2 regions of the Robertmurraya sp. GLU-23 genome follow, and region 2 is predicted to be linked to the other one. Evidence: a T-box and tRNA genes for the amino acid it is inferred to sense, from the RefSeq annotation. Region 2 holds a T-box; the other holds one or more tRNA genes.
What was found. The T-box of region 2 lies ahead of glyQ (glycine--tRNA ligase subunit alpha). A T-box ahead of a tRNA ligase gene usually reads a tRNA of that ligase, here a tRNA-Gly.
Positions count from the first base shown of each region.

Region 1: it has a tRNA-Gly gene. The T-box ahead of glyQ (glycine--tRNA ligase subunit alpha) is inferred to sense a tRNA for this amino acid. The anticodon was not compared.

Region 1 is NZ_JBRKCV010000025.1:35,226-51,123, forward strand. Features, by position in the region: gene ACVBAX_RS23925 (6-phospho-beta-glucosidase) at 1-285, opposite strand, end outside; gene ACVBAX_RS23930 (beta-glucoside-specific PTS transporter subunit IIABC) at 316-2,256, opposite strand; gene yhbH (sporulation protein YhbH) at 2,394-3,563, opposite strand; gene ACVBAX_RS23940 (hypothetical protein) at 4,245-4,547, opposite strand; gene ACVBAX_RS23945 (PrkA family serine protein kinase) at 4,567-6,462, opposite strand; gene nfsA (oxygen-insensitive NADPH nitroreductase) at 6,808-7,551, opposite strand; gene trmL (tRNA (uridine(34)/cytosine(34)/5-carboxymethylaminomethyluridine(34)-2'-O)-methyltransferase TrmL) at 7,599-8,075, opposite strand; gene ACVBAX_RS23960 (amidase domain-containing protein) at 8,141-9,010, opposite strand; gene queG (tRNA epoxyqueuosine(34) reductase QueG) at 9,078-10,208, opposite strand; gene ACVBAX_RS23970 (B3/B4 domain-containing protein) at 10,297-10,965, shown strand; gene ACVBAX_RS23975 (aldo/keto reductase) at 11,008-11,850, opposite strand; gene ACVBAX_RS23980 (MFS transporter) at 11,857-13,047, opposite strand; gene ACVBAX_RS23985 (winged helix-turn-helix transcriptional regulator) at 13,214-13,576, shown strand; tRNA gene ACVBAX_RS23990 (tRNA-Gly) at 13,664-13,737, opposite strand; gene ACVBAX_RS23995 (ATP-binding protein) at 13,920-15,185, shown strand; gene ACVBAX_RS24000 (nuclear transport factor 2 family protein) at 15,770-15,898, shown strand, end outside.
Region 2 is NZ_JBRKCV010000001.1:261,786-277,683, forward strand. Features, by position in the region: gene deoC (deoxyribose-phosphate aldolase) at 1-67, shown strand, start outside; gene ACVBAX_RS01285 (Na/Pi symporter) at 96-1,019, opposite strand; gene rpsU (30S ribosomal protein S21) at 1,235-1,408, shown strand; gene ACVBAX_RS01295 (GatB/YqeY domain-containing protein) at 1,423-1,866, shown strand; gene ACVBAX_RS01300 (NfeD family protein) at 2,045-3,346, shown strand; gene floA (flotillin-like protein FloA) at 3,343-4,332, shown strand; gene ACVBAX_RS01310 (hypothetical protein) at 4,370-4,864, shown strand; gene yqfC (sporulation protein YqfC) at 4,946-5,230, shown strand; gene yqfD (sporulation protein YqfD) at 5,272-6,465, shown strand; gene ACVBAX_RS01325 (PhoH family protein) at 6,462-7,427, shown strand; gene ACVBAX_RS01330 (HD family phosphohydrolase) at 7,558-9,738, shown strand; gene ybeY (rRNA maturation RNase YbeY) at 9,735-10,205, shown strand; gene ACVBAX_RS01340 (diacylglycerol kinase family protein) at 10,183-10,566, shown strand; gene ACVBAX_RS01345 (cytidine deaminase) at 10,767-11,168, shown strand; gene era (GTPase Era) at 11,161-12,078, shown strand; gene ACVBAX_RS01355 (YqzL family protein) at 12,232-12,375, shown strand; gene recO (DNA repair protein RecO) at 12,405-13,160, shown strand; T-box leader at 13,207-13,385, shown strand; gene glyQ (glycine--tRNA ligase subunit alpha) at 13,466-14,356, shown strand; gene glyS (glycine--tRNA ligase subunit beta) at 14,349-15,898, shown strand, end outside.

The DNA of each region.
Region 1 (15,898 bases), on a different contig from region 2:
ATTCGGAAAGATTCTGGTCCATGCAATAGAAAAACGGAACGCTTTAAAGCCCATTTCTGCAAATAAAGCGATATCTTCCTTATACTTGTGATAAAAGTCTATTCCCTCATGGTAAAGATTAAATTCCTTCATTGAAAAATCAGGTGGAAACATGATTCCTTTTGGAGATACATCAGCTGTTGATAGCCCTTTCCCATCAGCTTGGTAGGCCCCTTCTAGTTGGTTAGCAGCTACAGCGCCACCCCATAAAAATCCATCTGGAAACTTAATTTTCTTTACATTCAATATATCCACCTCAAATAATTAATTGTCTTATCACTCACGGTTTAGGTCTATTAATTGATCCCCTGACTTAATTTGTGTTTGATTGGTTTTTTCTAATGTGAATTGAGCATGGTTCGTTACAACTACAGGCGTAGTCACACTTAGTCCCTCTGCTTTAATTTTTTGTATATCAAACTCAATAAGAAGTTGTCCTTTTTCCACGAGTGAGTCCATTGATACATGAGAAGTAAAATATTTCCCTCCAAGTTCAACGGTATCCATACCAATATGAATTAATAACTCTACTCCTTCATCTGTTGTAAAACCAATAGCATGATTGGTAGGGAATAACGCTGTTACTCTTCCAGAAACCGGGGCAAATAACTTTCCTTCTGACGGTTCAATCGCCACGCCATCTCCAAGTGCACCAGAGGCAAAGGCTTGATCTTTTATGCTAGAAAGAGGCAATACTTCTCCAGTAAGTGGACTGAAAATAGTCACTTGTTTACTTTGAACTGCTACGGTTTGTGAAGCACTGGTTTGACTATCATTTTTCTGACTAGATGTATTATTTTCAACTGCTGAATTTTGTCCTTTTCCTAAACCAAATAAATAAGTTAAAATAAAGCCCAGCACAAAGGCAACAACTATAGATAAAATTAATCCCCAAATAGTAATGGCGGCTCCACCCTCAGGGTTAATGTGAGAGGGAATCCCAAAGATGCCCAAACCACCGATCATATAAAGCTTAACACCAGTTACTCCAATGATTCCTCCACCAACAGCGGCTGCAATACAGCTAAAAATGAAAGGTTTCTTCAGGGGTAAGGTGATTCCATATATAGCTGGTTCCGTTACGCCGAATATACCTGATATAAAGGCTGGAATACTCAAAGATTTTAACTTTTGCTGTTTCGTTTTCATCCATACACCTAAGACTGCTCCAATTTGGGCAAAGGAAGCGGCAAAGGTAGTTGCTAGTACCGGATCTGAACCGAGTGTAGTCAGATTGTTAATGGCAATAGGCACAAGTCCCCAGTGAAGTCCAAAAATAACAAATACTTGCCATAACCCACCTACAAAAATACCAGCAAGAATTGGACTTAAATTGTAGATAAATAAAGTAGCTTGTCCTAATATATTTCCTGCCCAAGTAGCCACTGGTCCAATTACGATAAATGTGATTGGAACAACTATTAGTAAGGTAAAGAATGGAACTAAGAATGCTTTTACTACATCTGGAATAACCTTTCTTAACCCTTTCTCGACCTTTGCTCCAAACCATGCCGCTAATATAATTGGAATAACAGAGGATGCGTAACTCATTAATATAACAGGAACACCCAGGAAGGTTATAAAAACCGGTGATTGGAACATGGATCCTGAAAATAATGTAAATAATGGATCTCCCCCTGTGAGGGTAGTTAAGGTCGGATAAACTAACGAAGCACCAATCGCCATCCCAATAAATGTGCTACCACCAAACTTCTTAATAGCGGTGTAGCCTAGAAAGATTGGGAAGTAATAAAATAACGAATCTCCAATCGCATTTAATATTTGATAGGTTCCAGAAGTAGTGTCAATCCATCCGAAAGTAACAAAAAGAGCATTAAACCCTTTAATCATCCCGGTCGCAGCTAACACTCCGAGAATTGGTGTGAAGATGCTTGCGATTATATCAATGAAGCGAGCAAATCCCCCTCCCTTTTCTCCTCCACCATCTTCTTCTACAGGGGATTGATTTTGAAATCCGCCTACCTCAACAACCGTTTTATATACATCAGGCACATGGTTTCCAATGACCACTTGATACTGCCCACCGCTTTTCATCACGGTAATGACGCCTTCCATATTCTTTAACGCATCGGTATTTGCTTTCCCCTCGTCTTTTAGCTTAAAGCGCAATCTTGTAATACAATGCACCACACTATTAACGTTTTCTTTCCCGCCAACATTTTCGATAATGTCTTTGGCCAATTGCTCGTACTTAATAAGGATCCCTTTTTTCTATCCAAAATAAAAACAAATGCACAATCTCCTTTGATATTTTGTTCAAATGGAAATAGCTTATACGAGTACCCATATTTTGCATTTATTCACTAAATAAAAAACCAGCCACACGGCTGGTTTTAAGCAAATTGTTTATTTTCTTCTTTCTTGAAGAAGCTTTTCATCGCATGGAACACATCGGATTTCTGTTTGAGGATATAGTATCTGAAGTCTTCATGTTTGATGTTTTTATACGCGGACATTAGGGTCGAGTGGCGGTTATATTGATTTACTTCTCCGTATCCAAACATATTGGACACTTTCATTAATTCCTCTACCAACTTCACACAACGTGCATTATCAGAGGTTAAGTTATCTCCATCTGAGAAATGGAATGGATAGATATTAAATTTCGCAGGATCGTATTTTGTTTCAATTAGCTCTAATGATTTTCGGTAAGCTGATGAACAAATCGTTCCTCCACTTTCTCCTTTAGAAAAGAAGTCCTCTTCAGAAACTACCTTAGCTTCAGTATGATGTGCAATAAACTCGATCTCTACTGTTTCGTACTTTGTTCGTAAAAATCTTGTCATCCAGAAGAAAAAGCTTCGAGCCATATACTTTTCCCAAAGGCCCATTGAACCACTTGTATCCATCATTGCTAACACAACTGCCTTGGAATCAGGCTTAATAATCTCATTCCAGGTTTTAAATTTCAAATCTTCTCTATAAATAGGATGAAAGCTGGCCTTACCTGTCATTGCATTTCGCTTATAAGCGGTCATCATCGTTCTTTTCTTATCAATGTTACCCATTAATCCTGTTTTTCGGATATCATTAAACTCAATATCCTCTACAACATTTTCGGACTTTTCCTTCTTTTTTAGATTAGGCAGTTCCAATTCCTTAAACAGTGCTTCCTCAATGTCCATTAAAGACACTTCTGCTTCAAAATAGTCTTCTCCCGCCTGATCTCCTGCACCTTGCCCTTTTCCAGGTCCCTTTTGATTTGCGGATCCATCTCTAGCTACGACATCACCAACTTGGCTTTCTCCATCTCCCTGGCCTACATGTTTGTTTTTATCATAATTATAACGAATTTTGTATTCATCCAGTGAGCGGATCGGGATTTTCACCACTTCTCGACCATTCGACATAACAATATTTTCCTCTGTTACTAGGTCTGGTAAATTGTTACGGATTGCTTCCTGAACCTTCTCCTGATGCCTCTGTTGGTCGTCATAGCCTTTTCGGTGGAGGGACCAGTCTTCTTGCGAAATCACATATTGATGGTTATTTACATCTGCCATAGTTTTAACCCTCCTAATTTTTTTGTCACCATTTTCACAAAACGCTCATACAATATCCCGAGTGTAAATTTGAGTGGGAAATGTTGATTACTCTATCATATGCAGGAGGACGCAATAATTTACAAATAATTTTGACAATGAGACATTTGCCCATAGTGACGGACAAGCCTATTTATTGCTATTCAAGTACATTAGAGGGGCTCTCCTCACCCTAAAAATTCACTGTAAGAAGATCTGACTGATTATATGAATAACTCTCCTGACTCCAAAATAATAAAACTTACTAATATTAATATTATTTCGAGAAAGAAAATATGTTTGTCTTTAAATGTGAAAAAAGAGCTAGTCTTTTAACTAGCTCAATAGTTCTTGAAGGATTCTATTAATTGACGCATGGTCTTCTGGAGTTAAGCACCTGAGCTTATAAATATACGGAGGTATTCCGTTTAATTAGTAATTTTTTTTAAAAAAAGCATAAATAACCGGAGATATTCCGCCTATTGACTTGAAAATTTTTAAAAAAGGACTTTTTGCTTTGCATAAGCGGAAAACCTCCCTTTATTTACCCCGAAACGAGCTCCATTCTTCATTTAACCGGAAAATCTCCCCTTACATTTACTTGCGCTGACAACTGTCATCTCTGTACTTTAAAATGGAACCCTTTAGAACAGGCTGTATGCTTTAAAATTTTGCATCTAAGAAACGATGCTTACTTTTTACTTGTTCGATTTTTTCTTTTGTTTCGTTCGCTTGGTCTGAATTCGTTTCCTGCAGTGGATCCTGAACTTTATTATCTTTTTTAAGCTCTTCATTCGTTTTCATTTGTTCTACTTCTTTTCCAAGGTTCTTCATTTCTTTCATATCCTCAGCCATGGAACTGTTTTGAGCAACATCGTTTTTAGCTTTTTGATTTGTTTTCATGACTATCACCTCTGGTAATCTATACCCGAGATGGACAAGCAGTAAACATAAAAGGACTGGCACATAGCCAGCCCTCCTTTTATTACCGGTTTAACAAGCTACCAACGTAACGAAGTAGTTCGTTTGCAGAGGTAGAATTATAGCCGTGCTCGTCAATTAATCTTGCTACTACTTCATTAACCTTTTTCAACTGTTGCTCATCTGGTGTCTTTGTGGAGGTTGTAATTTTCACAACATCCTTTAAGTCTGCAAACAGCTTCTTCTGAATAGCTTCACGTAGACGATCGTGAGAATTGTAGTCAAAACGCTTGCCCTTTCTTGCATAGGCAGAAATACGAATTAAAATTTCTTCTCGGAATGCTTTTTTCGCATTTTCGGAAATACCAATTTGCTCTTCAATGGAACGCATAAGTTTCTCATCTGGATTGATTTCTTCACCAGTTAGTATATCGCGCAGCTTCGCCTTATTACAGTATGCCTCTACATTATCCAAGTAATTGTCCATAAGCGTTTTTGCTGACTCTTCATACGAGTATACAAATGCTTTTTGGACTTCTTTTTTCGCAATGTCGTCGTATTCCTTTCGAGCAAGCGAAATATAATTTAAATACTTCTCTTTTAACTCTGGAGTAATAGATGCATGTTGATCTAAGCCCTCTTTTAAAGAACGAAGAACATCCAGTGCATTAATAGACGACATTTCTTTTCTAATAATTGTAGAAGAAATACGATTGATCACGTAACGAGGGTCAATCCCACTCATTCCTTCATCCGCATATTCCTTCTTCAATTCATCCACATCAGCGCTTGAGAAGCCTTCAACATTCTCACCATCGTAAAGACGCATTTTCTTCACTAAATCAATGTCACCTTTTTTCGGTTCCTTTAATCGAGTTAGGATGGTGAACATCGCAGCAACTCGTAAAGTATGTGGGGCAATATGAACATGTGACACATCACTTTCACCAATCATTTTCGCGTAAATTTTCTCTTCCTGACTTACTTTTAAGTTATAAGGTACAGGCATAACAATAATACGCGAGTGTAATGCTTCGTTTTTCTTATTTGAAATAAACGAGCGATACTCCGTTTCATTCGTATGAGCCACAATTAACTCATCTGCTGAAATGAGTGCGAAGCGACCAGCTTTGAAATTTCCTTCTTGTGTAAGAGAAAGTAGGTGCCATAAGAACTTCTCATCACATTTTAACATCTCCTGGAACTCCATCATTCCTCGATTGGCTTTATTTAATTCTCCATCGAATCGATAAGCTCTCGGATCGGATTCTGATCCGTATTCAGCAATAGTTGAAAAGTCAATACTGCCTGTTAAATCAGCAATATCCTGTGATTTTGGATCGGACGGACTGAATGTTCCAATCCCCACACGCTTATCTTCTGAGAAGAAAATACGCTCAACAATTACATCCTCAATTCTACCGCCATACTCCTGTTCGACTCTCATCGTATTTAATGGAGACAAATTCCCTTCGATTCGAATACCGTATTCATCGTAAAAATCTTTTCGTAAATGGTGTGGAATAAGATGTAATGGATCTTCGTGCATCGGACAGCCTTTTATCGCAAAAACAGCGCCTCGTTCTGAATGCGAATATGCCTCTAATCCACGCTTTAGCATTGTAACTAAAGTTGATTTCCCTCCACTAACTGGTCCCATAAGCAAAAGAATTCTCTTTCTAACATCTAAACGTTTGGCAGACGGGTGAAAATACTCCTCGACTAATCTCTCTAACGACTCCTCTAAACCAAATAACTGGTTACTGAAAAATTCATATTTTTTACTCGTCCCGTCTTTTTCAATTCCAGCATCTTTGATCATATTATAAACGCGAGAATGTGCCGACTGTGCTACCCATGGACTTTCCTTCACAATTTCTAAATACTCTGCAAATGTACCTTCCCACTTTAACTTTTCCTCTTCTTGTCTAAACATTTCGATCTTTTTTAAGATATCCATATGGACCTCCCCTGTTTGAATGATCAGAGACGATTAATATAATCTATGCACCCGTACAAACGAACATGCCTAATGAGGAAGAGTAATGTTGTCCTTTTTTAGAAACTCTTTCGGAACTTGGCTAAAAAATATTTCTTCAATTATTCACACTATGTTTGAAATAGGCTATAATAAGCCTATATGTAAACGTAATCTTTTACAGAGGAGGCTACATACATGGGATTGCTTCTTATTTTAGGTGTTATGGTTGCATTTCTAGCTGCAATTTTTACTGCAGGATACGATGATAAGCCAGGTGTAAATAAGTAAGAAAAAGAGCTGCCTATTTCTTTGGCAGCTTTTTTCTTATTGTTTATTAAATTTTTGTCCTTCTACATAATTCTTCATATACATTCTTGATTGCTTCTCTAGCATATTGGCCATTTGTTCAGTCCACGTGTCAGTACGCTTTCCACCCGTTCTTTCCTTATAGTAGCTAGAAATTACGTTATTATAGCTTTTGAGTTCCTCTTCATAATTATCGATATTATATTGCTCTTCATGATACACATGTGAAAGTGGCAATCGTGGCTTCTTATCTGTTACTGTTTTAGGATAACCGATTGCTAAACCAAATAACGGAATCACCCGCTCAGGTATATTCAATAATTCTCCAACTTCCTCCAGGTTGTTTCTTATGCCACCAATATAACAAATTCCAAGACCTAAAGATTCTGCTGCTAAACTTGCATTTTGAGCAGCTAGTGAAGCATCAATTAGAGCTACCATAAACTTTTCTGTGCTTTCAATGGAAGAAATCACATCTCTTCCTTCCATTTTCCCAATGTATTCATGACGGTATAAGTCCGCACAAAAAACGAAAAAGTGCCCATTTTCCTCCACATAGGTTTGATTTCCTGCAAGCTCTGCTAACTTTTTCTTTTTCACACGATCGGTTACACCAATGATGCTGTATGCCTGTATGTAACTAGAAGTAGATGCTGCTTGAGCACTTTCAACGATAATCTTAATCTGTTCACGAGTTAATGGCTTGTCCTCAAAGCTCCTTATTGACCGATGATTTAAAATCGTTTCAATGACTGTATTCACTTGTTTTCCTCCTTTTAAAAAGGCCGTTCTATAATAGAACGGTCCCTTTATGTTAGGTGTAGATAGTTTTGCTGCCTTAATGCCTCATACACTAAAATAGCTGCCGTGTTTGATAAATTTAATGAACGTACATGCTCATCATTCATTGGAATTCTTAACGCCCGATCAAGGTTTTTCTCTCTGACCTCTTGTGGTAATCCCGTTGTTTCTCGCCCAAAGATAAAATAATATTCTTTTTCTGAATCGCTATAATCAAAGGACGTATAGTTTATCTTTCCAAATTTCGTTAAGTAAAAAAATTCCCCGCCTGCATTCTTTTCATAAAATTCACCTAATGAGTCATAGTAGTGGATGGTTACCGCATCCCAATAATCTAATCCTGCACGCTTTAATTGTTTGTCATCTGTTGAGAAACCAAGCGGTCGAATCAAATGTAGTGTTGTATCTGTTGCAGCACATGTACGTGCAATGTTCCCCGTATTAGAAGGGATTTGTGGTTGAAATAGTACGATATGGTTTGGCATGGTGTCACCTCTATAGTTAACTGTCAGAGGATATTATACCATTACTCTTTACTAGTAGCCAAAGCTCATACATCGTCAATAATTTGCAAAAAGATATATTTGATATTTGGTGTATAGGCAGTTGAATCTTTATACGCCCAATATCTTTTTCTACTATTCGTTGTATGTGCGTTTACGAGCGGCATTCCGTCTGCATCCTTCGCTGTTACAATGGTCGTATGATTAAACCTCCCATCCCCCTCGAAGTCATAGCAAATAATATCACCTAGCTTCAATTCTTCTGGTCGATTCACTTCAACTGCCCGCAAGCCTATCCTTGCATTTGGCAGATACCACCGGAAAGAGTGAGCAACTGTCCAGCTATACGTCCAACTACTGTTCTGCATCCACCAGCCCTTGGAACGGTTCGGATATCCCGTCATCGGTGCTCCTCCAGCTCGAAGACATTGAGATATATAATTCGTACAGTCATTCGTAAACTTACTAAAGCGTGGATTATAATTGTTCCACCATGTTTCCGCATATTTCACTGCACTTAACCGATCGTATTCAAAGCTCACTCGTTCATCAAATGCCTCATTAATGCTTGCTTCTGCTTTTTCTACTGTAAAGTCTGGAAGTATTTCCTCTTCCTCAACCAATGTTCCTTTATAAAACTCAGCTTTTCTTTCCTCAATTTCTTCCTCTATATATAAAGTTCCTTTATGGTTAATCAAATACTGAAAGTGAACCTGGTAATAAACGTGAGCGTTGTCTGCTACATGCTCTATGTTCTGTATTTTGCCGCTAGCTTTAGCTTTAACAATTTCTCCTTCTCTCTCTGCTAGCCCTTGTTTCTTCATCTTAATTTTCGTGCATTCCTCGTTCATATCTCGTGTTTTTGCTACACATTGCTTGACCCTTTTCTCGAGTAACACTTGAAGTTGTTTTCTCACCTTTTTCACTCCCTTCAAGTACAACATATGAAGGAGTTGAAAAAAAAATGAGAGTAACGAAGTACTCTCACTGAATGAATGATAATCCTTTATTTATTTCGTCAAGAACCTCTTGGTCTTCTTCTTTTTGCTTTGCATTATTTAAGGCATCCAGTGCCTCTGTCCCACCAATTTTCCCTATAGCCCAAGCAGCAGTTCCTCTTAACACTGGTCTTGGATCCTTTTTCATGACTTGAATTAAATCCTCAACAGCTGTCTCATCCTTGTAATGAGCAAGTGAGATAATCGCATTTCTCTGAATTGGCTTTTTCCCACGCCAAGAGCCCGATACATGTCCAAACTTTTCTTTAAACTCCCGATTACTCATGAAAAGTAAAGGACGTAAAAGGGGTTTTGCAATTTCTGGATCAGGTTCCATTTCTTCATGAAAGTGAAAATCCTTTCCTTTATTTTCAGGACAGACCGTCTGACATGTGTCACAACCGTACAATCGATTTCCAATCTTTCCTCGAAATTCATCTGGAAGAAATCCTTTTGTTTGTGTTAAAAAGGCAATACATTTGTGTGAATTTAGTTGTCCGCCTTGAACAAGTGCTCCTGTTGGACAAGCATCTACACATTTATTACAGTCTCCACAGCCATTTTCAACTGGTTGATCTGGTTCTATTGGGAGATTCGTAATCATTTCTCCTAAATATACATAAGAGCCAAACTCTGGAGTAATAATGGCACAATTCTTCCCGCTCCAGCCTATTCCTGCTCGTTCCGCAACTGCTCTATCAGCAAGCTCTCCTGTATCGACCATTGATTTTACAAGAGCACCTGGAACTCTCGAATGGATGTAGTCCTCGAGTTTTTTTAACCGATCACGAAGAACGGTATGATAATCTGTTCCCCAAGAAGCTCGACAGAAGATGCCTCTTCTCTCTCCTTTTTTGCTTTCCACTCTCGTCTTCATTTTAGATGGATAGGCAAGTGCAATGGAAATAATGGAAGCTGCCTCTGGTAACAGTAACAATGGCTCGACTCTTTTATTTATATCTGGCTCTTCAAAACCCGACTGATACTCTAACTCTTGTTGCCTTACTAGACGGTTACGTAACTCAGAGAAAGTCGATGCAGATGTAAATCCAATTTTATCAATTCCGATCGTTTTACTATATTCAATGATATCTATTTTTAATTGCTGGTAATTCAAACGTCATTCACCTCGTTCCATACTTACAAATACGAAATCACTGCATTCTATGATAAACTATTTTAAACACTTTTTGGAGGTGGAAAGTTTGGAAATAACAATTTCTCCTGAGCTTCTATCACTGGTACCAGGTTTTAAAATGGGCGTCATAACATATAGGGACATTGAGGTTGGAACCTCCCCACAGATGCTTAAAGGTAGACTGCAGCTTTTCCAAGAATCATTATTCTTCGACTTAGAAGAGAAGCAACTATCTGACCTTAATGGAATTAGTGAGTGGAGGTCAATTTTCAAGAAAACCGGTAAGGACCCTAATCGCTATCGACATTCCGCTGAAGCTTTATACAGACGTGTCAAAAAACAAAATTACATACAAAGTATTAACAGTGCCACAGATTTAAATAACTTTCTCTCAATGAAGTATGAGATTCCTTTAGGTATCTATGACACAAGTCAGCTTGCTGGCGACATAATGATCAGGATCGGAACAGAAGATGAAGTATATGAGGGTCTTAATGGCCGCAGCAATTCCCTTCATCAGCTAATCATTTCCTCCGATGAAAAAGGCGGGTTTGGCAGTCCTTATGTTGATTCTATTAGATCTGCTGTCACAGAATCAACTAGAGATGCACTACACCTGATTTATTTACGTCCGTCTATAACAGTTGATGAAGGACAACTTTTGACACAATCCGTTATGAATATGTTTACACAAATTCATGGTGGAGTTGGAGCTTGTCGAGTGATTGGTGAATAAAAGTAATTTAACTCCCCTGTGATTAGCAGGGGAGTTGTCATTTTAAAAATCAAAATTATCAGGGTCTGGACCAACTCTTTTATTTTGATTTAATTCATTGATCCGCTTCATATCTTCTTCAGAGAGAACAAAATCAAATAGTGAAGCATTTTCAATGATTCGCTGTGCTTTTGTTGATTTTGGAATCGTCACCACACCGTTTTGAAGATCCCACTTTAAGATGACTTGTGCAACAGTCTTATCATACGTTTCTGCCATTTCCTGAAGAACAGGGTGGTCTAGCAACTCTCCTTGCATTAAAGGAGACCATGCCTCAAGTTGAATATGATGCTTTCGGCAAAATTCTTTTAGCTCCACTTGCGTTAATCGAGGGTGGTATTCGACTTGGTTAATTACAGGTATAATGTTAGCTTCTTTCATTAACTCTTCTAGATGATGAATTTGAAAATTACTTACTCCAATTGCTTTAACTTTACCTTCATTATAAATTGTTTCAAGTGCCCTCCAAGCCTCTTTATATTTTCCTTCTACAGGCCAATGAATCAAGTATAAATCCAAATACTCTAAACCTAGTTTCTCTAAACTTTCTTCATACGCCCTAATAGTAGATTCATAGCCTAAATCCGCATTCCATACTTTTGAGGTAATAAATAAATCCTTTCTAGAGATCCCTGCTTCTTTCATTCCTTCTCGGATACCCTCTCCAACACCAGCTTCGTTTCCATAAATTGAAGCTGTATCAATACTTCTATAGCCATGACGTATAGCTGTTTTTATTGCATGAACCAACTCTGGCCCCTCTTCTACTTTAAACACACCAAGTCCAAACCAAGGCATGTTTACCCCATTATTTAAAGTAGTCGTTTTTTGTAAATGTTTATTAATCATCTATTAGCCCTCCATTAGATCTTTTTTTTCAAGTATTAGACTTACGCCTGTTAAAATAACAGCACCAAATACCATTAACGAACCAATCCATGCCGTATGGATCAATCCCATCTGATCGGTTATTATCCCGCCAACATAAGAACCAACGGCTATCCCTGCATTAAAAGCAGCTATGTTTATCGCTGATGCCACATCTACTGCCCCAGGAACGAAGCGTTCTGCAAGCATAACTACATATACTTGAAGGCCTGGAACGTTCATAAAAGCAAAGATCCCCATGAATATAATCGTGAGTATTCCAACCACTTTGAACGGAGCAGTAAAGCTTAAAATGAGAAGAATCACTGCCTGAATGAGAAACATATAAAATAAGGACTTGAGCGGCTTATGATTTGCTAGGCGACCACCTAAGACATTTCCAAGTGCAATGGCAATCCCATATACAAGTAAAACGACAGCCACTAATTCCTCTTTAATACCTGTAATGCTTTGAAGCAAGGGAGTTAAGTACGTAAAGACTACGAATGTCCCTCCGTATCCTAATGCCGTAATAATGAACATTAGTAACAAACGTCCATTTTTAACTAAGTTCAACTGTTCACGGAATGTTGTTTTATTCCCTCTAGGTAGTTCACCCGGAACAAGAATGCTATTTGCAATCAAGGCTATTATTCCGACAATAACAATAGCAACAAATGCTGATCGCCAACCGACCTGTTGACCGATAAAGGTACCTATTGGAACTCCGGTAATCGTCGCAACCGTCAGCCCTGTAAACATAATAGAAATGGCACTAGCACGACGGTTTTCTGGAACTAAGCTTGCTGCAATTGTTGAGCCAATTGACATAAATACACCATGGGAAAATGCTGATAATACTCTTGCTGCAAGTAAAACACCTATTGAGGTTGCTGAAGCTGCTAGACTATTCCCGATTATAAAAACCAGCATAATCCAAAGCAGTAGCTTCTTTTTCGACATACTCGAAGTAATCGAGGTTAAAATCGGGGCACCTACTGTGACTCCTAGTGCATATAAAGAGACCGTTAGGCCAGCCATTGTAACAGATATTTGCAAATCCTTTGCGATAAGAGGAAGCAACCCAACACTAATAAATTCGGTTGTCCCTATCGCAAAAGCACTAATTGCTAATGCTAATAAAGCAAATGTACTTCTCTTTCTATCTATATTCATTTCATTTCCTCCTATTTATTTCCGTTGAATGATTCCTTGGTGTATTTCATCAACAAATGCTATTATGATTCATAGAGTTCTAATTGGGAAGAACGCACTTTAAAGTGATATAGGTACCTATTAGTAAGGTAGGTACTTTTTAGTACCTATGGAAAGGGGTATGAAAATGGAGAAAAAGAAGTACAACATTGCTGTGGAAGCAACATTAGAGGTGATCGGGGGCAAATGGAAGTGTGTCATTTTATGCCATCTTACACATGGAAAAAAGCGAACTAGTGAGTTGAAGAAATTAATGCCAAATATAACTCAAAAAATGTTAACACAGCAATTACGAGAGTTAGAGGACGACGGAGTGATCAACCGTATTAGTTATAATCAGGTTCCTCCTAAAGTAGAATATGAACTCAGTGAGTATGGTAAAAGTCTACAATCAATTTTGGATTCGCTATGTGCTTGGGGAGAATCTCATATTACAAAAGTGTATGGAGATAAAAATGATGTTTTAGAGGAAAGTATTTTAAATCAATAATAGCAACAAATACCCTCGTTAATATGAGGGTATTAAAAAACGCAGTACATCGTTTTTATAAACGGCATACTGCGTTGCATATATGTATGGAGCGGGTGATGAGAATCGAACTCACGACATCAGCTTGGAAGGCTGAGGTTTTACCATTAAACTACACCCGCAAATATGTGATTCATATTTGGTACTTTTATATAATACAAAGATTCCTAAAAAAAATCAAGTATTTTGTCGAACTTTTTTTCATGTAAGGGAAAAGTGTATTTTTTCCTATTGTCCTTGTTAAAAAATGTACATTCTCATAATATAAGAAATAGAATATATTCGCGCTAGGAGGGAGCCAGGGATGAGTGAGCTTTTTCAAGGACTACTGATTAATTTATTGTTTATTCTTCTATCCATTTTACTACTTAACTTATTAATCCTAGCAAAACATAATATATATACCTATCGATTTGGTAAGCTCCACCTCTTCCTTTTGTCTTCCCTCTTAATGATTGTTAGTATTCTATTGTCTGTTCGAGTTGATGAAGGCTTTGTTTATGACTTGCGCTTTATCCCATTTCTACTTGGATGTATTTATGGTGGCAGACCCGTCATATTGGGTTTGGCTAGCGTCATGATCCTAATCCGACTTCCATTCGGTGGAAACGGTATTTGGTTGACCATTATTCTTGGAGTCATCTATGCAGCTGTTATGATTTATATGTATCCAAGTTTATTAAAAAAGCCTCTTTATAATCGACTTTTGCTTTTTACTTTTCTATCCTTTTTATATTCAGTGATAGGGTTTTTAATTCCATCTATTTTATTTGATTTTGAACAGACCTTTTCTTATTTCATTTATGTTATGGTTTTAACAGCTTCTACATTTTTTGTTTGTTACTTGTGTGAAGTACTTCGAACCTTTCATCTTTTGCAAATGGAATCGATTAAGTTTGAAAAAATGGAAACTGTCAGCCATTTAGCTGCTAGTATCAGTCATGAAGTACGAAACCCATTAACGGTTGTGAGAGGATTTTTACAATTGGTTCATGAACATTCGGAAACGCCCGAGGATTGTAAAACCTATACTTCTCTTGCCATTGCCGAAGCAGATCGTGCATCGGAGATTATTAATGAATATCTAACCTTTGCCAGACCACATCCTGAAGTTGAATTGCCACTCGACTTGGAGCAAGAGATCCAGAAATGCGTTGAAATCATCCGTCCACTTGCCAACAAACAAGGAATAATGATTGAAACAGCTTTTTTACATAATCACACGATAACTGGTGATCCACATAAATTCCAGCAAATACTTCTGAATATCTCGAAAAATGGTATCGATGCGATGAAGTCTGGAGGTATATTATTTTTGTTCACGAAAGAGGATGAAAATGGAGTCCATCTAAGTATTACAGACACCGGTATTGGTATGACCACAGAACAAGTAGCTAGATTAGGGGAGCCGTTCTTTTCATTAAAAGGCAACAATGGGACTGGTTTAGGAATGATGGTCGTATTTCGGATTGTCGAAAGCATGAGAGGCACTGTGCATGTGGACAGCAAACCGATGAAAGGCACAAGAATTACCCTTTCCTTTCCTATTAAAGAATCCTTTAATACATAAAATGAGCTCCTACCAAATGGTAGGGGGAGATCTGTTTTGAAGGGGTTTTCTTAAAATACATGTCGAAATGACAGTCGTATGGCATCTTTATTGGTATATTAAAAAGAAATAAATATTCGATATATAAATCACATCATTTTTACACAAGATGTGTTGTCCTTAATCGAGTGATCAATAAAAGGTAAATAAGCGGAGAATTTTCGGTTAATTGCAGAATGGAGCTCGTTTCGGGGGGAAATAAGGGGAGGTTCTCCGCTTATTCAAAGTAAAATCTCCTATTTTCGAATATTTTGAGCAATTAGGCGGAATATCTCCGCCTATTTAAGCCTTTTTTAAGCTTGATTACTAATTAAACGGAATTTCTCCGTCTATTTATCAGTTCGGGTGCTTAACCTGATCCTCCAACCGAAAGTGCGGACCCTCTTGTAATTATTTTAGAAAGCACCTGAAAAATGGAACCCTTTACCCTAATATTAGAAGCTCTTTATATATGCAGCACGCAACCAGATGCTTTCAAATACATTGACTTAAATATATATATCCCTTAAACTTCTATTAATTCTAACAAGAAAGGATGTTTGAATTTGAGTTTGGAACAGCACTCTATTCCCACCTACTCTCTTAAAGAAAAGGCCATATCTTTTCTTCAGCTCGTAGCCTCTGGGAAAGTTAGTGAAGCATATGAGAAGTACATAGAAACTGAGTTTCGTCAC
Region 2 (15,898 bases):
AACTCGTATTGGAGCTAGCTCAGGCATTGCTATTGTAAAAGGTTTAGTTTCAAATAGTGATTATTAAAAATAAAAACATGCCAATTGGCATGTTTTTATTTTTTACCATGTAATCTCGTAACAAATGTTGCAAAGTGGCTGGCAAATGGAAGGACAAGTAGAGAAGAGATGACGTTAAACAGGACGCTAATATGAGCTAATTGTACATCGGGCTCTTGAGCTAGGCGACCTGCTATGCTTGAAAGATATGCGATGAATGGGAAAAAGGCAATCACCCCGATTACATTTAACCATATATGTGAATATGCACACAGACGAGCCTCTTTTCCTCCGCCGATACTAGCCACATATCCAGTTACACAGGTTCCAATATTAGCTCCAAGCATGACGGCTATACCAGCACCAATCGTAAGTAACTGACTTGACAGGAACCCCATAATAATACCTGTCGTTGCAGAGCTTGAGTGGATAAGAGCTGTAATAATAGCCCCCACACCAACACTAAGTAAGTTGCTTTCATTCATATCAATGATTAATTGTTGAATGATTGGTAGACTAGATAAGGGTTTAGCTAGATATTTGAAGCCACTCATAGCTGAAAAAACCGTTGCCATTCCCAGTAGTATCAAGCCAAATGCATTTGCATTTTTATTTTTCATGAAAATAAGTAAGGCTCCTGAAATAGCCATGGGTACAAGAAAAGAGTCGATTTGGAATGTAATAAATTCAGTTGTAAAGGTTGTTCCAATATTGGTGCCAAGTATAATACCAATAGATTGGCGAAATGTTAACAGTCCAGCAGAAATCAATCCAATCGTCATGACCATGACAGCTGAGCTACTTTGTAGAGCTCCTGTAATGATAATGGATGCTAACAAACCTTTCCATGTACGATCGGTTAATTTTACAAGCCATTTTTTAAGTGAATCTGCGGATAAGTTAAATAGTCCTGTGCGCAAAATGGTCATACCAAAAATAAATAATGCAATAAAGATACAGAATAAAAGTACACTTAACATGCGATTCCCTCCTTTTACATCTTTATTGCAAAGGGATGTGGGACATGCTAAGTATACGTAAGAAAATATGATATTTTAAAGTTTTATTCATAAATGGACGATAGCTAGTCGAATTACAGTTGACCTTGTATCACTGTTATATTATAATTGCAAAGTACATGGAATTTCCATGTTGTTTGTTGTAAGTGTGTTGTGTTCGGAGGGAGGGAAAGAGAATGTCTAAAACCGTTGTTCGTAAAAACGAATCGCTTGAAGATGCTCTTCGTCGCTTCAAACGTACTGTATCTAAGTCAGGTACTATACAAGAAGCTAGAAAGCGCGAATTCTACGAAAAGCCTAGCGTTAAGCGTAAGAAAAAGTCTGAAGCTGCTAGAAAACGTAAGTGGTAAGAGAGGGTGTGTAAATGAGTCTTCTCGAGCGTTTAAATAATGATATGAAGCAAGCGATGAAAAACAAAGAAAAAGATAAACTTTCCGTTATTCGGATGGTCAAAGCTTCGTTGCAAAATGAAGCTATTAAAACTGGCCAGGAATTATCCGGAGACGAAGAGTTAACTGTCCTTTCTCGCGAAGTAAAGCAACGCAAGGATTCCCTCCATGAATTTGAAAAAGCAGGTCGTGATGACCTAGTTGAGAAACTACGTACTGAATTATCGTATATAGTCGAATATATGCCAAAACAGCTAACGGAAGAGGAACTTTCCGATATAGTGAAAGCGGCGATATTAGAAACAGGTGCTTCTACAAAGGCTGAGATGGGAAAAGTGATGGCAGTACTAATGCCTAAAGTAAAAGGCAAGGCTGATGGATCACTTGTTAATAAACTTGTACAACAACACCTTTCATAATAAACATGCTTTAAAGACTGCAGGGTATACTGCAGTCTTTTTACATATACTTTTAATAAAGAAACTAACTATGTTTTGAAACCTTTTGTAGGATCATCCGTATACATACTATGCGTCAAGGGAGGAAGGAGGGAAATGGGTGAAGCTTTGTCGATGGATCATGGTCATTTCTTTTTTTATGGTTGGCTTATTGTCGATCCTTCCGCTTAAAGGAGGAGCACAAGGCGAAGCTGTATATGTAGTGCCTGTGGAAGAAACCGTTGAGAAAGGTCTGTACGCCTTCTTATCGCGAGCTGTAAAAGAGGCTGAAGAAGAAAATGCAAAAGCAATTATTTTTACAATCAATACACCAGGAGGCGCTGTTGATGCGGCAGGGAAAATTGGCCAATTACTGTCGGCGACGAGTATAAAAACCATTGCGTTTGTTGACAATCAAGCGTTATCAGCAGGAGCGTATATTTCGCTTAATATGGATGAGATTTATATGGTGCCAAGTGGAACGATTGGTTCGGCTGCTGTCATTGATCAAGCAGGAAATGCTGCTGATGAAAAAGCGCAATCCTACTGGTTAAGTGCCATGAAAGCGGCGGCAGAACAAAGTGGACGGGATCCCATCTATGCACAAGCAATGGCTGATCGTAATGTAGACTTACCTGAGTATGGGGCACCAACTGGAAAGTTGTTAACATTGACTGCCGATCAGGCGGAGGAAGTGGGATATTCAGAAGGGACTGTTACTAGCTTAGAGGATTTACTTTCAGTACTTGATTTATCTGGCGCCAAGCTTATAGCTGTAGAAGAGAGCTTTGCAGAAAAAATCGCGCGTTTCATCACACATCCTGTTGTTGTTCCTATATTGCTATCGATTGGCAGTCTTGGACTAATTCTTGAGTTATACTCACCAGGATTTGGGATCCCAGGATTTATGGGACTTTCATCGTTGCTACTATTCTTCTACGGACATTTAGTGGCAGGATTAGCTGGCTTTGAAACTTTAATCTTATTTGTCATAGGAATTGGACTCATATTGTTGGAGTTGTTTTTACCTGGCGGAATTGCAGGTATTTTTGGTCTAGCGGCTATTTTAGCAAGTTTGTTTCTAGCCACGGATAATGTTGTTCATATGGGAATCTCGATACTTATTGCATTGAGTGTTTCTGTATTAGCATCGATCTTAATGGTAAAGGTGTTTGGTAAAAAGATGAAATTCTTTAGAAGGATTATTCTAACTGACTCCACAAAAAGCGAAGCCGGTTACGTTTCAAATAAAAATCGTCCGGAGATCGTAGGGAAAGTGGGAATCACACTCACGGCATTACGTCCAGCAGGTACTATTGTTTTAGATGATGAGCGCATTGATGTCGTTAGTGAGGGTAGTTTTATTGGAAAAGATAAGAGAGTAAAGATAGTGAAATCTGAAGGAGCTAGAATTGTTGTCAGAGAGATAAATGAACCATTGTCTAAGGAGGAAGAAGAATGATTTTAGGATCTGGAACAATATTTGTACTTGTTTTAGTTGTATTAGGAATTGTTTTATTATCTGTTTTGCTTACATTTGTACCGGTTATGCTCTGGATTTCAGCCCTTGCTGCAGGCGTTAAAGTAAGCATTTTTACACTGATTGGAATGAGATTACGTCGAGTTATCCCTAGTAGAGTAATCAATCCATTAATTAAGGCACATAAAGCTGGTTTGGATGTTACAACTAATCAGCTAGAAAGCCATTACTTAGCGGGTGGTAATGTAGATAGAGTGGTTAATGCATTGATTGCTGCACATCGTGCGAATATTGAATTGTCTTTCGAACGAGCGGCTGCGATTGATTTAGCGGGTCGTGATGTATTAGAGGCTGTACAGATGAGCGTAAATCCTAAGGTAATTGAAACTCCATTTATCGCTGGGGTTGCTATGGATGGAATTGAGGTAAAAGCAAAAGCGAGAATTACCGTGCGTGCCAATATTGAACGTTTAGTCGGTGGTGCTGGTGAAGAAACGATTGTCGCCCGTGTTGGGGAAGGAATTGTTTCCACAATTGGTTCCTCTGACAATCATAAAAAAGTGTTAGAAAATCCAGATATGATCTCACAAACTGTCTTGTCAAAAGGATTAGACGCGGGTACGGCATTTGAAATTCTGTCGATTGATATTGCGGATGTTGATATCGGAAAGAATATTGGTGCTGAATTACAAACAGAACAAGCGGAAGCAGATAAAAAGATCGCTCAAGCAAAAGCAGAGGAACGCAGAGCGATGGCGGTAGCTCAGGAACAGGAAATGAAAGCACGCGTTGAAGAAATGAGAGCAAAAGTAGTAGAAGCAGAAGCAAAGGTACCACTTGCCATGTCAGAGGCGTTAACTTCTGGGAAAATTGGTGTCATGGATTATTTAAATATCCAAAATATTGCGGCTGACACGAGTATGAGAGATTCTATTGGCAAACCAGACGGAAATACAGATAAAAAATAATACGGTTACTTAACGTAAAGCAAGGAGGTGTCCATCTTTGCAATTTCTATTGGAAAATCCCTTTATCTTAGTTGTATTGATCGGGATTATTTCCTCCTTCTATAAACAGATGAAGGGCACGGGGGAAGACGACCGTCAAAAGGGTAAACAGCCAAAGCCTTTTCTCCCTGGACAAACAACAGAGAAACCAAAACCTTTCATCGACTTTGATTTTGGAGAAATTCAACAAAAGTTTGAACGTCCACGAGGAGAAAAGAAAGAACCTGTAGTAACACAAAGCTTGAGCACCAATCGAGCGCAAGAAGTAAAAAATCCTTATCGAGAACAACAGTCCACTCCAGTCAAGAAGGTGGACCGTCAATCGACGGGTCGATTAAATCAGCAGACGAGAGTGGAACCGGCTGCTAAAACAGATCATGACCTCCGTGTATCTAGCCAGACATTAAGGGATGCGGTTATTTGGTCAGAAATTTTGGGCCCACCTAAAGCAAAACAGGGTTATCATCGAAAAAGAACGAATTCACACTACTAAAACATGGCAGAATTGCTGAAAAAGTAGTGCTAGAACCCCCATTCATTTCATAAATATGAGATGAAAGGGGGTTCTTTTTTTATGGCTAAAAGGTGGGGGCAACGTGTAAGAAACTGGATGACCCAAACAATGGATCTTCCACAAGATGTCATGATGGATTTACCCCGCATTACTATGATTGGTCAAATCCACATCTATATTGAGAACCACCGTGGCTTACTCACTTTCTCAGAGAAAGAACTAAGACTGCTTTTAAAGCAAGGGCAGTTGTTAATAAAGGGCAAGGCATTTGTCATTAAGACGATACTTCCAGAGGAGATTCTACTCGAAGGGAAAATTGAACACGTTATTTATCTTGAAGAATAAGAGTTTTAATTGATTTCGTCTGAAAGGTAAGGAGGCAGAATATGAAGAACCAATGGATTTACTACTATACGGGAATTGTATCTGTAAAGGTGACAGGAAAAGGCCTTGAAAGATTTATTAACACGCTAACAAGAGAGCAGGTTTCAATCTGGAGAGTAAAGCGTCATGGCGTAAACGCCATGAGCTTTGAAATAAAAGTGGAGGATGCCCACAAAATTAGGAAGGTTGTTAGGAACTCAGGCTGTAAAATTGAGTTCCAGCGACGGACAGGCCTTCCTTTTCTGATGAAAAGAGCCATAAAAAATATTGGTTTCTTTATCGGTGCCTTTCTTTTTTTTATTGTCATTACCTTGCTTTCAAACATGGTATGGGGAATCGAAATTAAAGGAGCAGACCCGGCAACAGAATATAAGATTCGTAAAACCCTAGATGAAATAGGAGTGAAAAAGGGTAAATTTCAGTGGTCATTAGGTACCCCAGATGCGATTCAAAAGTCGATTACAGACAGTATGGATGAATTAACATGGATAGGAGTGGAGTTACAGGGGACAACCTACCATCTACAGGTAGTTGAAAAAAACGAACCTGAAAAACAAAAGGAATACGGCCCTCAAAATTTAGTAGCAAAAAAGAAAGCAACGGTTGTTGATTATTTTGTTGAAGAAGGAAAAACCTTGGTTTCGCTCAATGAAGTCGTTTCTCCAGGGGAAATTTTAGTATCAGGGACAATTGGAAGAGAAGGAGAGGAGCAGCTCGTACCGGCAAGGGGAGAAGTTTTAGGTGAAACTTGGTATTGGACAGAGGTTGAACTTCCTTTGTCAACGAACTTTCAAGTGTACACGGGAAATGAAGTAAGAAAACATACAATAACTATAGGTGGATTTAATATTCCTATTTGGGGGTTTGGGAAGGTTGAGTACAAACAATCGGTAACAGAGGAAAATACGAAGCCCATTAAATTCCTAAAATGGAATTTGCCGATTTCTTACCAACAATCCACGATTCGTGAAAGTGAAAATGAGACAAGGGTATATACGGAAAAACAAGCATATACTGTCGCAAGAGAAATGGCTAGAAAAGATATAAAAAGTCTCCTACCTGAAGATGCTAAAATAAAAGGGGAAAAAGTTTTGCGCCAATTGGTCAAGAATGGTAAAGTTAACTTAATTATTCATTTTCAAGTTATTGAAAATATTGCAGAACCTCAACCAATTACTCAAGGAGACTCGGAATGACAGAAGAACTAAAAACGATTAGTGTAAATCTCGAAAATCCAAATGAAGCCATCGCTCTATTAGGTAATGCTGATGCAAATATTAAAATGATTGAGCAGGAATTGGGTGTATCGATTGTAACCAGAGGCGGAACCGTAAGTGTGTCGGGCTCAACTGAAAATGTTGAGACGGTTACAAACATTATCAGTAATTTATTGTATGTTATTAGAAAAGGCATTAATATTAGCGGACGAGATTGTATGTATGCCATTCAAATGTCTAAGAAAGGTACATTAGAGTACTTTAAGGACATATATGAAGAAGAAATTGCGAAAAATGCCAAAGGCAAGTCAATAAGAGTGAAAACTCTCGGTCAGCAGCAGTATTTAACGGCGATGAAGAAGCATGATCTCGTTTTTGGTATTGGTCCAGCAGGTACGGGAAAAACATATTTAGCTGTGGTTATGGCAGTGAATGCCTTGAAAAATGGAAATGTAAAACGAATTATCTTAACAAGACCAGCAGTCGAAGCAGGAGAAAGTCTTGGATTTTTACCAGGGGACTTAAAAGAAAAGGTTGACCCGTATTTACGTCCGCTATATGATGCACTTCATGATATCTTAGGAACAGAGCATACACAGCGTATGATTGAACGAGGAACGATAGAAATTGCTCCTCTAGCCTATATGAGGGGAAGAACCTTAGATGATGCCTTTGTTATTTTAGATGAAGCACAAAACACAACACAGGCACAGATGAAAATGTTCTTAACACGACTTGGTTTCGGCTCTAAAATGGTCATTACCGGTGATCAAACACAAATTGACCTACCAAAAGGTGTAAAATCGGGTTTGATTACGGCAGAGTCCATCCTAACTTCAGTAAAGGGAATTTCCATTATTCATTTAGAACAAAGCGATGTGGTTAGACACCCTCTGGTAGGTCGAATCATTCAAGCGTACGAAAAGCAATCTAATGAGTAAACCGTTCGAGCTGAAATCGAACGGTTTTTTCTTGTTTTTTGAAAAAGATGCATCTTCCCTAAAAAACTGTTATCATTTTACATATGTGGCAGTTATTTTGTTTAATGATAAGAATTGGAGGAGAGTCATAGTGGAAAAGATTCAACAACAGTTGATGAAAATTAGAGGCCTACTGGATCTACGAATATTTCGGGTCTTGTTATTCCTCGTCCTTGGCTTAATCCTTTATGCCTCCATGTTTACCAATGTTAAGCCAGAAAAAATGGATTTACGCTTGTTTTCCATTGCGAATCAAACAGTAAGATCTCCAGTAACGATCTCTGATAAAGAGAGTACTGAAAAAAAGAGAGAAGAAGCTGAAGACAGTGTTCAAGATGTCTATTATATGAAAAAGGAAACAAATGAGAATCGTGTCGATTTAATTACCTCAATCTTCGATGCTGCCTCGGAAGTGAAGAAGGAACTGCAAGACCAAGTAAACGCTTCAACAGGAACTGCTCAGGGACTAGAAGGTGGGAATGCAGGGAGTACTCCCTCAGACAAGGAAGTAGTCGACAAGATGAAGGGCAAGCTAACAGAGGAAGTCACAAGAAGTATTTCCGATTCTGTCTTGCTAGCACTTGTCTCATCCTCCAAGGAAGAGTTATCCGTTGCTAAGGATGTGGCAATAACCGCTATAAATACGGTTATGAACCGAAGAATTCCAGCAGATGAAGTGGAAAATAGTAAGAGGCTTGTAGAAGAAGAACTGAAACTAACTTCCATGAGCAGTCAATTAAAATCAGCTGTAATAGAATTAGGACGATATGCGGTTGTTCAAAATGAATTTTTTGATTTAGAGGCTACTCAGGAGTTAAGAGAACAGGCGAAGGAAAGTGTTGAGCCAGTAAAGATATTACAAGGGCAAATAATTGTTGAGGAGAATCAACTGATTAGTAGAGAAGTCTTCCGTCAGTTAGAGCTTGTCGGCCTCACAGACAATCAGCAATCAACACTGCCTTTTATCGGATTAGCACTTCTTGTTATAGTAATGGTAATTGCTCTGTATTATTACTTCCATGAACTCAAAGTGAGTGGAGATATGAAGCAAAATTACTTGCTTTTGTTTAGCATTATCTTTATTCTTTCAATCGTGATGTTAAAAGGAATTAGTCTCCTTCAACAATTTGAGTTTTCAGATTTAGGTTATTTATTTCCTGCTGCTATGGCAGCCATGTTAATTAAAATTTTGGTGGACGATAGACTCGCGATCTTAACAACCATTATTTTAGCGCTTTGTGGAACCATTTTGTTTAGTGAAAATATTACAAGCTCACTCAATGTAAATATTGGTATCTACATCATTTGTAGTGGTTTAGCGAGCATTATGTTTTTAAGTAAACAAAATCAGCGAATGAAAATTTTACAGGCGGGAATGTTTGTATCTTTAATAAATATCATCATTATTTTTGCTTTGTTATTTATTAACAATGGTCACTATAATGCAAAGGAATATACGTTTTATTTTGGTGGTGCCTTTACATCGGGAATAATTGCCGCGATTCTAACCATCGGACTTCTTCCGTTTTTTGAGGCTGGATTTGGAATCCTTTCGACGATGAGATTGATTGAATTATCAAATCCTAATCATCCGCTTCTTAGAAAAATACTTACGGAGGCACCTGGAACGTATCATCATTCCATTATGGTAGCAAATCTTGCCGAGTCAGCTTGCGAGGCAATCGGTGCAAACGGCTTATTAGCAAGGGTAGGATGTTATTATCACGATATTGGGAAAACAAAGAGACCGCAATTTTTTATTGAAAATCAAATGAATATTGAAAATCCTCATGATCGCTTGCCGCCACAAACTAGCAAAAATATTATTGTGGCACATGCTACAGATGGTGCTGAGCTACTAAAACAATACAAAATGCCTAAAGAAATTGTTGATATTGCTGAGCAACATCATGGAACTACTTTACTCAAGTTCTTTTACCACAAGGCAAAACAAAATGGCAATGAAGTGCGAGAAGAGGATTATCGTTATCCTGGACCAAAAGCTCAAAACAAGGAAATTGCCATCATCGGAATAGCCGATAGTGTGGAGGCAGCCGTTCGGTCTATGCAGCATCCTAATCCTGAGCAAATAGAAAACTTGGTTAAAAGTATTATTGCAGATCGTTTACAGGATGGGCAGCTGAATGAATGTGACTTAACACTCAAGGAAATGGAAATCATCTCAAATACACTATGTGAAACGTTAAAGGGGATCTTCCATTCTCGAATTGAATATCCAGAAATTACGAAACAGAAGGTGAAACAAGCATGAACTTAAGTATCGATTTTTTAGATGAAACAAATGAAATGGGAGAAAACGCGATTGAGCAAATTGAAGACTTATTAAATTTAGCTCAAAAAAAACTTCAAATAACAGACCCTTGTGAGTTATCCGTTACATTTGTTAATAATAACCGTATTCAGGAAATTAACCGTGAATATAGAGGAAAAGATATGCCAACAGATGTAATCTCTTTCGCCTTAGAGGAACTCGGAGAGGGAGAAATTCAAATAAGCGGTGCAAACATGCCAAGAGTACTAGGAGATATCATTATCTCAATTGATAAAGCTCGAGAGCAAGCTACTGATTACGGGCATTCTGTTGAGCGTGAATTAGGATTTTTAGCTGTTCATGGTTTTCTTCATTTATTAGGTTATGATCATGAGACAGAAGCCGAAGAAAAGGAAATGTTTGATCTTCAACGGAGTATATTAGATGAGTACGGGCTCGAACGATAAAAGTAAGTATAAAACGAAACATGTCCTATACTCTTTCCGGCATGCCCTATCCGGGTTTAGTAAGGCAGTAAAAGAGGAGAGGAATATGAAAATTCATCTTTTCTTTACAATTTTAGTTGTCTTACTTGGCTTTTTTCTAGAAGTTTCTAAAGTTGAGTGGTTGTTTCTCCTCATATTAATTGGTGGAGTGATCTCCTTAGAACTAATTAATTCGAGTATAGAAAATCTTGTTGATTTAGTGACAGCGGAATATCATCCACTAGCAAAAAAAGCAAAGGATATGGCTGCGGCGGCAGTTTTTATATATTCCATTGTGAGTATCATTATTGGATTGATTATTTTTATACCAAGGCTATGGTAAAGGGGGACCGAACCTATTTTCGGTTCCATTTTTATTTGAAATCGCATTCAAGAAAGAGTAAAATAGGGAAACAATTGAAGAAATTGATTAATATTTAGAAAATTCAATCTTCTTTATTACAATTTTGCTACAATCGCTGAAATGCAGAACAAAATAGGGTAAAATAGGAGTATGCAGTCTCCTTGAAAGGAAGTATTAATTTGAGCAAGGAAGAAACATTAATTAATGAAGCGAAAATTGCAAGACAAAAAGCCTATGTACCATATTCGAAGTTCCAAGTTGGGGCTGCCCTCTTAACGACTGATGGAAAAGTATATCATGGGTGTAATGTAGAAAATGCTGCTTTTAGCATGACCAATTGTGCGGAGAGAACTGCATTTTTCAGTGCCTATGCTGGGGGAGATCGTCAGTTTGAAATGCTTGCCGTGGTGGCAGATACAGAAGGTCCTGTCTCTCCATGTGGAGCATGTCGTCAAGTTATTTCAGAGTTATGTCCTAAAGACATGAAAGTCATTTTAACAAATTTAAAAGGCGATACACAAGAATTAACCGTCGCAGAATTACTACCAGGAGCATTTTCACCGGAGGATTTAAATGAGTAATAATCAAAAGCAAGAGCACAAATCAGGGTTTATCTCAATCATCGGCCGTCCAAATGTGGGGAAATCAACGTTCCTCAATCGTGTAATCGGACAAAAAATCGCTATTATGAGTGATAAACCACAAACTACAAGAAACAAAGTACAAGGTGTACTAACAACCAATGATGCACAATTAGTATTTATTGATACACCAGGGATTCATAAGCCAAAGCATAAGCTTGGGGACTTTATGATGAAGGTTGCTCAAAACACATTAAAAGAAGTCGATATTGTACTTTTTATGGTGAATGCAGAAGAAGGTTTTGGTCGTGGTGAAGAGTTTATTTTAGATAAATTCCAATCAATTAAAACACCTGTATTCCTCGTGATTAACAAAATTGACCTTGTTCATCCTGACCAACTCATGGAAATTATCGTGTCGTATAAAGAAAAGTATCCTTTTGCTGAAATCATTCCCATCTCTGCACTTGAAGGGAACAACCTAGAGGTATTGCTTGATGTGATTAAGAAATATATACCTGAAGGACCTCAATATTATCCAGCCGACCAAGTAACAGATCATCCAGAAAGATTTATTGTGTCAGAGCTAATACGTGAGAAGGCATTGCATTTAACAAGAGAGGAAATTCCTCATTCATTAGCGGTTGTTATTGAGAAAATGGAACGCCTAGAAGACAAAGATGTTGTACACGTTATGGCAACAATTATTGTAGAACGTGATTCACAAAAAGGAATTGTTATTGGTAAACAAGGTAGCATGTTAAAGGAAGTTGGAAAACGTGCAAGGCAGGATATTGAGAACTTATTGGGAACAAAAGTATTTTTAGAATTATGGGTTAAGGTTCAGAAGGATTGGCGCAACAAAATGTCCCAACTTAGAGATTTTGGGTTCCGTGAGGACGAATATTGATTTACCATTTTTAGATTATTATTCATCTTTCTAGTTTATGCACCTTTTTTATTAACAATATTTTCGACTCATTATTTTTGGTAGACAAGGCTATGATAATGGTAACGATTTGGATTTATTGCTAGTCAACTATTTGAAAGGTGGGGGTTTTTGATGATGGATTTTACCTGGAAAGTTTTTTCGCAAACAGGTAACATTGACACTTATCTGCTCTTTAAGGAGTTAGAGAAGGAGAATCAAGACATACCCGGGAATCAGGATGATGAGCTAGCAGAGGTTGAATTTCCATATCTCTAGGTTTGTCTCGTACTAGGATGGTGTTCTAGATGTTTCAAAAATGCGAAGGCATCGTCATTCGAACAAATCATTATGGTGAAACAAATAAAATAGTCACTCTATTCACACGCGAATGGGGGAAAATTGGGGTGATGGCTCGCGGCGCCAAAAAACCAAACAGCCGTTTAGCTGCCATCACTCAGCTTTTTACATACGGTCAATTCCTAGTGCAGACGAGTAGCGGTCTGGGGAGTTTGCAGCAGGGAGAAATGCTTTCCTCCATGCGCTCAATCAAGGAGGATATTTTCCTAACTGCTTATGCAAGTTACGTCATTGATCTAACAGATAAAAGTACTGACGAAAAAAAGGCAAATCCATTTTTATTTGAGATGCTATATCAAACGCTAAATTATATTAACGAAGGCTATGACCCGGAAATTATTGTTCATATTTTTGAAGTGAAAATGTTGAATACATTAGGGTTGTATCCCGTCCTAAATCAATGTGCCGTTTGTGGAAGTACAGACGGTCATTTTTCATTTTCAATCAGAGAGGGCGGATTTATCTGTCATCGCTGTTTGGAAAAGGATCCATATCACTATAAAATCTCACAATCAACAGTAAAACTACTTCGTTTATTTTATTTTATTGATATGAGTAGGTTAGGAAATATATCTGTGAAGCAAGAAACAAAGGATGAGCTAAAAAAAATTATTAATGCCTATTATGATGAATACTCTGGTTTACATTTAAAAACGAAAAAATTTCTAAATCAGATTAGCCAATTAGGAAGTAAAGATTTTTAAGAGTTGACAACGACCTTTGTTTCAGCTAAGATTCAAATTAAATTTAATATTTGCGTTGAAGGAAAGGAGTACTTAACTTTCTCTACTTATAAGCGATCCTAGGACGGTGAAAGCTAGGAATAGAGTGTTAAGGAAGGGCGTTCCCGAGCAATGACGGAATAAGGTGGCTGACGTTCTTTAAAGTCAGCAAATAGGGTGGAACCGCGGGTAACTCTCGTCCCTATGCTCAAAAGGCATAGGAGACGGGAGTTTTTTGTTTGCCAAAAAACGATCATCTCTTATGCGATAAATTTTGGAGGTGTACGATGAATATTCAAGACATGATTTTAACTTTGCAAAAGCATTGGTCTGATCAAGGATGTATTCTAATGCAAGCTTACGATGTGGAAAAGGGTGCGGGAACTATGAGTCCTTATACGTTCTTACGTGCTATTGGACCTGAACCATGGAATGTGGCGTATGTGGAACCGTCAAGACGACCAGCCGACGGAAGATACGGAGAAAACCCTAATCGCTTGTACCAACATCACCAATTCCAAGTGATTATGAAGCCTTCTCCTGACAATATACAGGAAATTTATCTTGATTCGTTGAAGGCGCTGGGAATTGATCCTCTTCAACACGATATTCGTTTTGTAGAAGATAATTGGGAAAACCCATCGCTTGGTTGTGCAGGACTTGGTTGGGAAGTATGGTTAGATGGTATGGAAATAACGCAATTCACGTATTTCCAACAGGTAGGGGGACTTGAGTGTAAGCCTGTTTCAGTTGAAATAACTTATGGAATCGAGCGCCTTGCTTCGTATATTCAAGAAAAGGAAAATGTATTTGACCTAGAGTGGACCAACGGATTTACCGTTCGTGATATTTTCTTACAGCCTGAATATGAGCACTCAAAATATACTTTTGAAACATCAGATCCTGAAATGCTTTTTAATCTGTTTAACATTTATGAAAAAGAAGCACACCGTCAAATGAACGAAGGGCTTGTTCATCCTGCTTATGACTATGTTTTAAAATGCTCTCATGTATTCAATCTTCTAGATGCGAGAGGCGCTATTTCTGTTACTGAACGTACTGGTTTTATCGGTCGTTGTAGAAACCTAGCAAGAAAGATAGCTAAAACGTTCTATGAAGAGAGAGAAAAGTTAGGATTCCCAATTCTACAGCAAAAGGGGGAAGATACTCATGAATAAGCAAGATTTATTACTTGAAATCGGGCTTGAAGAGATGCCAGCTCGTTTTGTGACAGGGTCAATTGAACAATTAACATCAAAAATAGAGAACTGGCTAAAAGAGAAAAAGATTTCATTTGATTCCATCACTCATTTTTCTACTCCAAGACGTCTAGCGGTCATTGCTTACGGTGTAAGTACTAGCCAAGAGGATGTTGAGGAAGAGGCAAAAGGACCTGCTAAAAAGATAGCAGTTGACCATGAAGGGAATTGGTCGAAAGCAGCTGTAGGATTTACTAGAGGTCAAGGAATGTCGGTTGAGGATATATATTTCAAAGAGATTAATGGGGTCGAGTACGCTCATGTTCGAAAGTTTACAAAAGGGCAAGCGACAAAAGAAATACTTCCGGAGATAGAACATATTATTACCGGACTATCATTCCCTAAAAATATGCGTTGGGCAAATGAAACACTAAAATATATCCGTCCAATCAAATGGTTACTTGCTATATATGGAACAGAGATTATCCCATTTACCATCACGAATGTATCGACAAGCAACCTTACAAACGGGCATCGTTTCTTAGGGAAAGAAGTGAAAATCGGTACTCCAGAAGAGTATGTAACTAAGCTTTTAGGTGAATTTGTTATTGCAAATGCAGAAGAAAGAAAGGACGCAATCCTGTTACAAATTTCTAAGTTAGAAGAAGAGCAAGGCTGGGCGATTCCTGTCGATGAGGAATTATTAGAGGAAGTAACGAATCTAGTTGAATATCCAACCGCTTTATTTGGAAGATTTGAGGAAGAATTTCTAGAGCTACCCGAAGAAGTTCTTATCACATCTATGAAAGAGCATCAGCGATATTTCCCTGTTAAGAAAAAGGACGGAACACTTTTGCCATTCTTTGTTACAGTAAGAAATGGAGATCATATGCATCTTGAGACAGTAGCAAAGGGAAATGAGAAGGTTCTTAGAGCGAGACTATCAGATGCAGCCTTTTTCTATAGAGAAGATCAAAAAATGCATATTTCCGACGCTCTCGCTAAGCTTGCCTCCATTGTATATCATGAGGAAATTGGTACCCTTTCTGAGAAGGTTGCACGAGTTCGTTCACTAACCAATCAGTTAGCAGAGTTATTAACCTTTAATGAGGATGATAAAAAGACAGCGGATCGTGCGGCTGAAATCAGTAAGTTTGATTTAGTCACTCATATGGTATATGAATTCCCAGAACTTCAAGGTTTCATGGGTGAGAAGTATGCTAGACAAAAGGGTGAATCTGAAGATGTTGCTGTTGCCATTAATGAACACTACATGCCAAGAAACGCGGAAGACTCTACGCCAAAATCAAATAGTGGGGCACTTCTTGCCTTAGCAGAGAAATTAGATACGATTGTCTCATTTTTTGCAATTGGCAATATCCCAAGCGGCTCACAGGATCCGTACGCATTAAGAAGACAAGCGTCTGGAATTGTTCAAATCTTAATCAATAAAGAATGGAATGTCTCACTAACTGATCTTCTACGTCTCTCTATCCTTTCCATTAAGGAAAAGGGAATTGG